One region of the Micromonospora sp. NPDC048947 genome, then DNA from elsewhere that is predicted to be linked to it. Evidence: riboswitches for the same ligand, from Rfam matches in the RefSeq annotation. Region 1 holds a riboswitch; the other holds the start of a gene.

Region 1 (4,155 bases):
CACCACCGCCCGGCCCCGGCCTCGCCGGCTCTCTCTGCGCCGCCACACGAACTGGTGCGGGACATCTCCCCGTATCCCTTTGGAGCTGAATCGTTTGCGACATCACGGGGGAGGGGTGCGGGAGCCCTGGTTCACACCGTTTTCAGGAGGGATTTTCCCACCAGCAAGGAACTTATGATTTTCGATGCCCGCGTGCCCCAGGATCGATGGGACCCATTCACTCTCCTCGATGGAGGTGCCATGAACGTCTCTCGGCTCGGCGGGCCGACCCTGTCCCTGTTCCGCATCGTGATCGGCCTGCTGTTCACGTTGCACGGACTGTCCTCGGTGTTCGGGTTGTTCGGCGGCAACCCGATGACTGGTAAGGCGGTACCGCTCGGCACCTGGCCGGGCTGGTGGGCTGCCTTGATTCAACTGGTCTGCGGCGTACTGGTGCTGGTCGGGCTCTTCACCCGACCCGCCGCGCTGCTGGCCTCCGGCTCGATGGCGTACGCCTACTTCGTTGTGCACCAGCCCGACGCTCTGCTGCCGCTGCACAACGGAGGCGAGCGGGCAGCGCTCTTCTGCTGGGCGTTCCTGCTGGTGGCGGCTCTCGGTCCGGGTGCCTGGGCGCTCGACACGCTGCTCGCGCGTCGCCGCGACATTCAGTCCGCGCCGGTGGCGTCGATGGCCGAAAGCAGCTCGATCGTCGTCTGACCGCACCCGTACCGCGTCGCCGGGGCCTCGACGAGGCGGCCCCGGCGACGCGCCGGCCAGAGATCGCCCCCCGCAGTGCTCCGCGAGGGCCGCGCGCCGGCTCCCGGCTCTGCGCCCGCGCGCCGGCTCCCGGCTCTGCGCCCGCGCGCCGGCTCCCGGCGCTGCGCTGATGTCGTAAACGATTCAGCTCCACAGCGTGCGTGAGTGGCAGGTCCTACCCGCCCCGCGGCCGTGACCGGCGGCGACGCGGCGTAAGGGCCGAAGCGAAAGGGTCAGGCCGGCGGGCGGTGGGTGAGGACCGCGTCCAGCAGGCCGGGGTAGAGCTTGTCCAGCTCGTCCCTGCGGAGCCGGACCAGTCGACTGGTGCCGGCGGCCCGGGTCCGGGTCAGGCCCGCCTCGCGCAGCACCTTGAGGTGGTGGCTGCGGGTCGCCTTGGAGACACCGAAGTCGAAGCTGCCGCAGGCGGCCTCGCCGCCCTCGGCGAGCGCCCGGACGATCTGCAGCCGCACGTCGTCGGCGAGTGCGGCAAGCACGTTGGTGACCGGAACGGCGGCCAGGTCGGGTTCGTGCGGCTCCATGTGACCAGTGTAACCCTTGTTCGACAATAATCGAACAACACCCTAATGTCGGTGTCGTTGGTTCGACGATACTCGAACATTGGAGTTGCTGATGCGATCCCGCGCCACCGCGTACCCACTGGTCGCCGTGCTCGGTTGGGGCGTGATGTTCCCGATCCTGGCCAGCGCGCTCAACCGGGTCGACCCGCTCAACCTGACCACAGCGCGCTACCTGCTGGCCGCCGTCGTCCTGGTCGCCATCCTGCTGCTCCGCGAGGGTGCCGGCGCGTTTCGGCACGGAGGCCGGGCGCTGGAGGTGGTGGTGCTCGGAGTGGTCGGCTTCGCGGGCTTCAACCTGCTCACCAACCTGGCGCTCGAACACGCAGCCCCGCAGCAGATCTCGCTCTTCGTAGCCACCACGCCGGTGATCACCCAACTCGTGCGCTGGGCTCGCGACGGCGTACGCCCGAAGCCGCTGCTGCTGGCCCTCTCCCTGGTGGCGCTCCTCGGAGTCGGCCTGGTGATCACCCGCGGCAGCCTGGCCGGGCTCGGCCAGTTCGGTCTCGGCGGGCTGATGATGATCGGCGCCGTGCTGGGCTGGGGCATCTACACCCACGGTGCCAGCCGGTTCGGCGAATGGTCCCCGCTGCGCTTCACCACCCTCACCGCGCTCGCTGGCACCGCCGCCATGCTCGTCCTGAGCATCGGCGCCGACGCCGTCGGCTGGCAGCACGCGCCGGCCGCCGCCGACCTCGCGGCGGTCGCCCCGCAGTTGGCGTACGCCGTGCTGGTGGGCGCGGTGATCGCGGTCCTGGCCTGGAACACCGGCGTACAGCGACTCGGCGCAGCCAACGCCGCGCTGTTCATGAACCTGGTCCCGGTGACCACCTTCGCCGTGCAGATCGCCCGCGGCTACCGCCCCGAGCCCGTCGAACTGGTCGGGGCTGCCATCACGATCGCCGCCCTGATCGCCGCGAACCTCGCTGCCCGCCCCCGGACCACGCCGCTGCCCCGACCGACAGCTGTGACGGACCCGATCGCGGTGACCGACCCCGTGGCCGTGAGCGGCCGCTGACCCACTTCCTGGGATCTGCCCTGGAGGCCGCGCCCAGCTTTGCCTAGACTCGACCCCACAACTGAATACCTCATCCAGAGGGGCTGAGGGATACGGCCCGACGACGCCCCGGCAACCACCCCGCGCGCTCACCGCTGAGCGACCCGCGGGGCAGGTGCCAATTCCGTCCCCGCCGCACCGTGCGATGCGGGGAAAGATGAGAGGACTCTCGACATGACGTCGACGCTCGTCACCTCCGGCATCGACACCGCCGCCAGCCCCGCCCGCGCCCTGGTCTGCCGTGCCTGCTCGGCCCGCTACCCGCTCGCCGCCCAGCACGCCTGTTACGAGTGTTTCGGCCCGCTGGAAGTCGACTACGACACCGCCGCACTGGCCACCGTCACCCGCGAGCAGATCGAGGCCGGCCCGAACAACATCTGGCGGTACGCCGCCCTGCTCCCCGCCGGTCAGGACCCGGCCAGCCGGGTCACCCTCGACCCGGGGCTGACTCCGCTGGTGGCGGCCCCGCACCTCGCCGCCGAGCTGGGCATCACCGCGCCGCTCTGGGTCAAGGACGACAGCGCCAACCCCACCCACTCGTTCAAGGACCGGGTCGTCTCGGTGGCGCTCACCGCCGCCAAGGCGCTCGGCTTCAGCCGGTTCGCCTGCGCGTCGACCGGCAACCTGGCCAACTCGGTGGCCGCCCACGCGGCCCGCGCCGGGGCGCCCTCGGTGGTCTTCATCCCCAGTGACCTGGAGCAGGGCAAGGTCATCACCACCGCCGTCTACGGTGGTGAACTGGTCGCGATCGACGGCTCGTACGACGACGTCAACAGGCTCTGCGGTGAACTGGTGGAGACCGACGAATTCGAGGACACCGCGTTCGTCAACGTGAACGTCCGGCCGTACTACGCGGAGGGCTCCAAGACCCTCGGCTACGAGGTGGCCGAGCAGCTCGGCTGGCGGATCCCGGCGCAGGTGGTCATCCCGATGGCCAGCGGCGAGCTGCTCACCAAGATTGACAAGGCGTTCTCCGAGCTGGTGGAGATCGGCCTGGTCGAGGCGCCGGCCGACGGCTGGAAGGTCTTCGGCGCGCAGTCCGCCGGCTGCAACCCGATCGCCGTCGCCCTGCACGCCGAGACCGACACGATCGTCCCGGTCAAGCCCACCGGCATCGCCAAGTCGCTGAACATCGGCGACCCGGCGGCCGGCCTCTACGCCCTGGAAGCGGTCCGCCGCACCGGCGGCTGGATGGAGTACGTCGACGACGACGAGATCCGCGCCGGCATCCGCGATCTGGCCCGCACCACAGGGGTCTTCGCCGAAACCGCGGGTGGGGTCACGGTGGCCGTGCTGCGCAAGCTGGTCGAGTCCGGTCGGCTCGACCCGACGGCCGAGACCGTCGTGTTCAACACCGGCGAGGGTCTGAAGACCATCGACGCGGTGGCCGGCCAGGTCGGGCCGACCCACCACATCAAGCCCTCGCTGCGGGCCGCTCGCGACGCCGGTCTCCTCGGCTGACCCGGGCGGCCAAGTGGATCAGTCGGTAACTGGGTTTTCGCTGTGAGTGTGGAAAACCCGCCGCTACGGACTTGACGGCAGGAACCGGACGGCGCAAGATGCTCCGTGCGGGAGGGCATTTCGCCGAAGACTTTTGAAGTTCTTGCGACCCAACGCCGGAGGCGTTGTGCGAGTGTCCCTCCCGACCAACGTTCGATCGGGCCAGCGAGTAATTCGCTGGCCCGATCGCTTTTGTACCGTGCACGCTCACCGGCATGAGCATCACCATCGCGTCGTTCGACGGCGCCGACCGGACTTCCGTCGACGAGGCGTACCGGATCGGGTCGG
Region 2 (4,155 bases), on a different contig from region 1:
CTGTGGAGCGCCGGACCACCAGCGCCAGCCCGGCGAGGATGATGGCGGCCGCGGCAAGCTCCGTCGCGCCGACGGGCTCGTCGAGCAGTAGCCACGCCGCGCTGATCCCGAAGACCGGCACCAGGAGGCTGAACGGCGCCACCCGCGCGACCGAATACTGGGCGATCAGCCGGTTCCAGATCCCGAAGCCGACGAGGGTCGACACGTACGCGATGTACACCACGGCGAGGAGCCCGCGCCACGACAGGCCGGTGATCGCATCCAGCACCGCCTGTCCGCCGTCGACCACGCCGGCGAGGCCGAGCAGCGGCAACGGCGGCACAAGGCTCGACCAGACCAGCAGCGAGAGCGGTCGCGTCTCGCCGCTGGCCCGCATGACCAGGTTCGCCGTGGCCCAGCTGGCCGCCGCGAACAGCGTCAGCACGAAGCCGATCACCGTGGCGTGGCCGCCGCTGTCGATCGCCAACACCCCGATGCCGACCGATCCGACCAGTACGCCGGCCACCTGCGCCCGCGCCGGCCGCTCGCCCAGCACTGCCGCCGCGAGCAGCACCGACATCAGCGCCTGCGCCTGCAGCACCAGCGAGGCCAGACCGGCCGACATGCCGGCTGCGAGCGCCGTGAACAGCGCGCCGAACTTCAGTACGCCGAGCACGAGCCCGTAGGCGATCACGTAGCGGAGCCGGGCGCTGGGGCGCGGCACCAGGAAGACCAGTGGCACCGCCGCCGCGACGAAGCGCAGCGCGGTCAGCACGAGCGGCGGCAGGTCGCGCAGGCCCAGCTCGATGGCGACGAAGTTGACGCCCCAGATGGCGGCGACGAGCACGGCGAGAAGTCGGTGCGATGTTTTCACGGCAGCCACGTTGCCCGAGAAAATACTTAAGGACCAGTTCAACGTTCTTCATCGCTGCTGTAGCGTGGCTACATGGATCTTGACGCACGCCGCCTGCGCGTGCTGCACGAGGTCGCGCTGCGCGGCAGCGTCACCGCCGCTGCCGCGGCGCTGCACGTGACCCCCTCGGCGGTCTCACAGCAGCTCGTCCAGCTGTCCCGCGAAGCCGGGCACGAGCTGGTCGAGCGGGCCGGGCGCGGAATCGTCCTCACCCCGGCCGGCCAGGTGCTGGCCAACCACGCGAAGGACGTACTGGACGCGGTGGAGCAGGCGGTGGCCGGGCTCGCCGCGCTCCGCCAGGGGGTCAGCGGCACGGTACGGGTCGGCGCGTTCGCGTCCGCAGCCGGCGCGCTGGTAGCACCCGCCGCCGCCCGCGCGCGGGCGAAGCACCCAGAGCTGGACGTGCGGGTGATCGAGGCCGAAGACCAACAGAGCCGCCTCGACCTGCGCTCCGGCACCCTCGACGTAGTGGTGCTACAGGAGTACGACCACGTGCCCGTGCCACTCGTCGACGACCTGGACCGGCATCCGGTCACCACCGACCCGATGCACCTGATCACCCCGGTCGAATGGCGCCGTCGCACCGGCCGGCTGAGCGAGCTGCGTGACCTGCCATGGATCGCCAGCGCCGAGCACACGCCCTGCCTGCGGTCCACATTGCACGCTTGCCGGCTCGCCGGCTTCGAGCCGGACATCCGGCACCGTGCCGTCGACTTCGCGCTCACGCTGGACCTCGTCGCGGCCGGGCTGGGCGCCGCGCTCGTGCCGCAGCTGGCGCTACGCCACGTGCCACCCGGGGTGCACGTAGAACCACTGGTCGAGCCGACCATCGAGCGACGCATTTTCGCGGTCACCCGTGCCCTCGGCGGCACGCCGCAACGGCCCGCGGTGGACGCCCTCCTGGCGGAGCTGAGCAGCCCGCCCGACCTCCCCCACGGACAGCTTCCGCCGATCATCGCCTGACGTACGTTCTTCGACCCCCGGTCGACGACCATGCGGCCACGATCGGGGGCCACCTGCGGCGGACCAGCCGGACCACGAAGGAGCCGGTCAGCCGTTAGAACGCCTGGCGAAGCAGCGAGGACCCGCGCATTGTCGAGTGCACGGTAATCGACAGCTGCGGGTGGTCTCTCGTGCCAGCTCCGGCAGGTACTGACGCACGTACGCGCCGCCTCCGGCGACGTCTCCCCCACGGCTCTCGACCTGCGCCGCAACATCGGCATACTGCTGGTCCCCGAAGACAAGCCCGCCGAGGACGTGAACGAGCTGCAACCGCTGCACGACGACCTTTGCGTCGTCTACGGCCCAGATCATGAACTGACCCGGAGGTCGCCGACCTGCTTGCCCGGCTCCGACTCGCCGCCGACGAATAGATCTGCCACCGCCGTCGGCTCAGGTCTCCCCCGCGAATTGCCCGGGGTTGCTCCCGACCTCGCTGATCTCTACCCTTCCAGGGCGTCAAGAGCGGTCAGCGCCAAGCCTCCCGGCTTGCTGACCCGGCAACCGCGCCACCCGCGCACGGTGCTCCCGGGGGAAGACCAGGCCGACCGCAAGCTGCGGTACGGCAAGAGCGGGTGCCCCGGGCACCAGAAGGCGAGTTCACCGTGCCATCCGAAGAGCTGAACCTTGCCGCTTTCGCGGTCTGCCTGACCTGCGGGCACCTCCGCGATGGCGCCCCACGCGAGCAGCGGTGCCGCTGCCAGCCCCGTACGCCAGAGTGGGAGCAGCAGTGGCAGGACCAGGACATCCCTGGTGACCTCGACCTGTGTGTGTTGTGCGTCCGGGATACGGTGACCACCCGAACCCGGTGGTCATGGCTGGCCTGCGAAACCTGCCGACACGTCTCGCAGCTCGTCGGCGAATGGTACGGCCACCGGGCCGCACTGCCGCTGGGCCGGCACTCGCTCATGAACGGCGACGTGGTCCAGCCACCGACGGCCACGAACACCGAGGTCGCCGCCTCGCTGGTGGCCTCCGCGCGGCGTTTCGACGAGCTGCGCGAGTGGCAGCAGGTGGAGTTCGACCGGCTCGCCGAGCCACTACGCGCGGTCGGCCCAAGCGTGCCGCTGGCCGAGTGGCAGCGATACTCGCCGCCGTCGCTTGGAGCGAGCGTTGACGCCTTCGACCGCTACGGCGTCATGCCCGTCCCCCACGACCTCAGCAGCCTCCGCCAGGCCCAGAAAGAATTCTTGTCCACCGCTCGTTGACCGCCAGTCCAGCCGGCTGCTGTTGACGGTACCCGATATCGCGAACAGCAGCCGCGCTGTCGGTGCGGTTACCGAGCGCTACGGACAAGCCTGCAGCGCGCAGACAGCGGCAGAAGAGTGCGTCGACGGCTCCACACTCTCGCGGCCGCTTGTGATCAGTGTGCAACGACGACGGTGCGTACGACGCCATCAGCAGGTCTCGGATGCTCGGTCGAAAGCCTAACCAGATCACACCCGGTAGTACTGCACGACGCAGAACTCGGTGTCCTCCGGGTCGGTCATGACGAGGACTGCGCCCTCTTGGTAGTCATGCCGTTCACCTGTCCACCGCCCGCCCAACATCCCGATCCGATCGACCGCTTCGTCAACGTCGGTAACGGCGATGTCGAGGTGTAGTCGCGTCTTGCCGGCCTTGGGCTCCGGGACCGGCTGGAATGTCGGCACCGGGCCGCCCCCGGCGACAGTGACGCGCCGCCAGCCGGGAAGAGACTCCGTCACGCGTCCTCCAAGCACCACGGACCAGAAGTCAGCCAGCCGCTGCGGATCCCGGCAGTCGACCGTGACTCCGGCAAGTCGGCCCAGTGTCTCCACGACAGCGACCATAGCGACGATGTGCAGCCCGCTCCCACTGGGGCGCGCTCATCTCGGCAGATCCGGACGCCGACGCTAGCCCGCTCTGGCTACGGTGCGTGACGCGCCCCGACAGCGGCCGCCCCATTGAGGAAGAATTCGCGTCGAACGAATACGCGCTCCTGCCAGTCAACCGGCCGTCAAGGACGGGATCGTGGTCGCACGGGATGTCATCGACGTGCCGATCAGCACCAACGCGGCATAGCGCCGGTCAGAAGCGCCACATTCGGTTGATGAGTGCGCGAGCTGCGGGTCATCGGGAGAGACCGCCGGACGGATTGGCTGCTAGCGTTCGCCGCCATGTGGACCGAGGAGATCGTGGCCGGGCGACCGGCATGGCGGCATGTTCCGTCGGGGGTCGTGTTCCGGGAGGTTCCGGGCGGCACGTTCCGGATGGGACTGTCCGAGGCGGAGCTGGACGCGGTA

The links. Region 1 has a riboswitch for S-adenosylmethionine ahead of thrC (threonine synthase). Riboswitches for the same ligand answer to the same signal wherever they lie in the genome.
Region 2: another riboswitch for S-adenosylmethionine. It lies ahead of AB0B98_RS11270 (hypothetical protein); the one in region 1 lies ahead of thrC (threonine synthase).

What each region holds. Positions count from the first base shown of each region.
Region 1 covers NZ_JBEZFO010000037.1:1,700-5,854, forward strand. The annotation lists gene AB0B98_RS32000 (DoxX family protein) at 241-696, shown strand; gene AB0B98_RS32005 (metalloregulator ArsR/SmtB family transcription factor) at 969-1,274, opposite strand; gene AB0B98_RS32010 (DMT family transporter) at 1,366-2,328, shown strand; SAM riboswitch class I at 2,396-2,531, shown strand; gene thrC (threonine synthase) at 2,542-3,828, shown strand; gene AB0B98_RS32020 (GNAT family N-acetyltransferase) at 4,083-4,155, shown strand, end outside.
Region 2 covers NZ_JBEZFO010000006.1:122,282-126,436, reverse strand. The annotation lists gene AB0B98_RS11280 (EamA family transporter) at 1-853, opposite strand, end outside; gene AB0B98_RS11275 (LysR family transcriptional regulator) at 926-1,855, shown strand; SAM riboswitch class IV at 2,349-2,469, shown strand; gene AB0B98_RS11270 (hypothetical protein) at 2,497-3,099, shown strand; gene AB0B98_RS11265 (VOC family protein) at 3,328-3,702, opposite strand; gene AB0B98_RS11260 (SUMF1/EgtB/PvdO family nonheme iron enzyme) at 4,030-4,155, shown strand, end outside.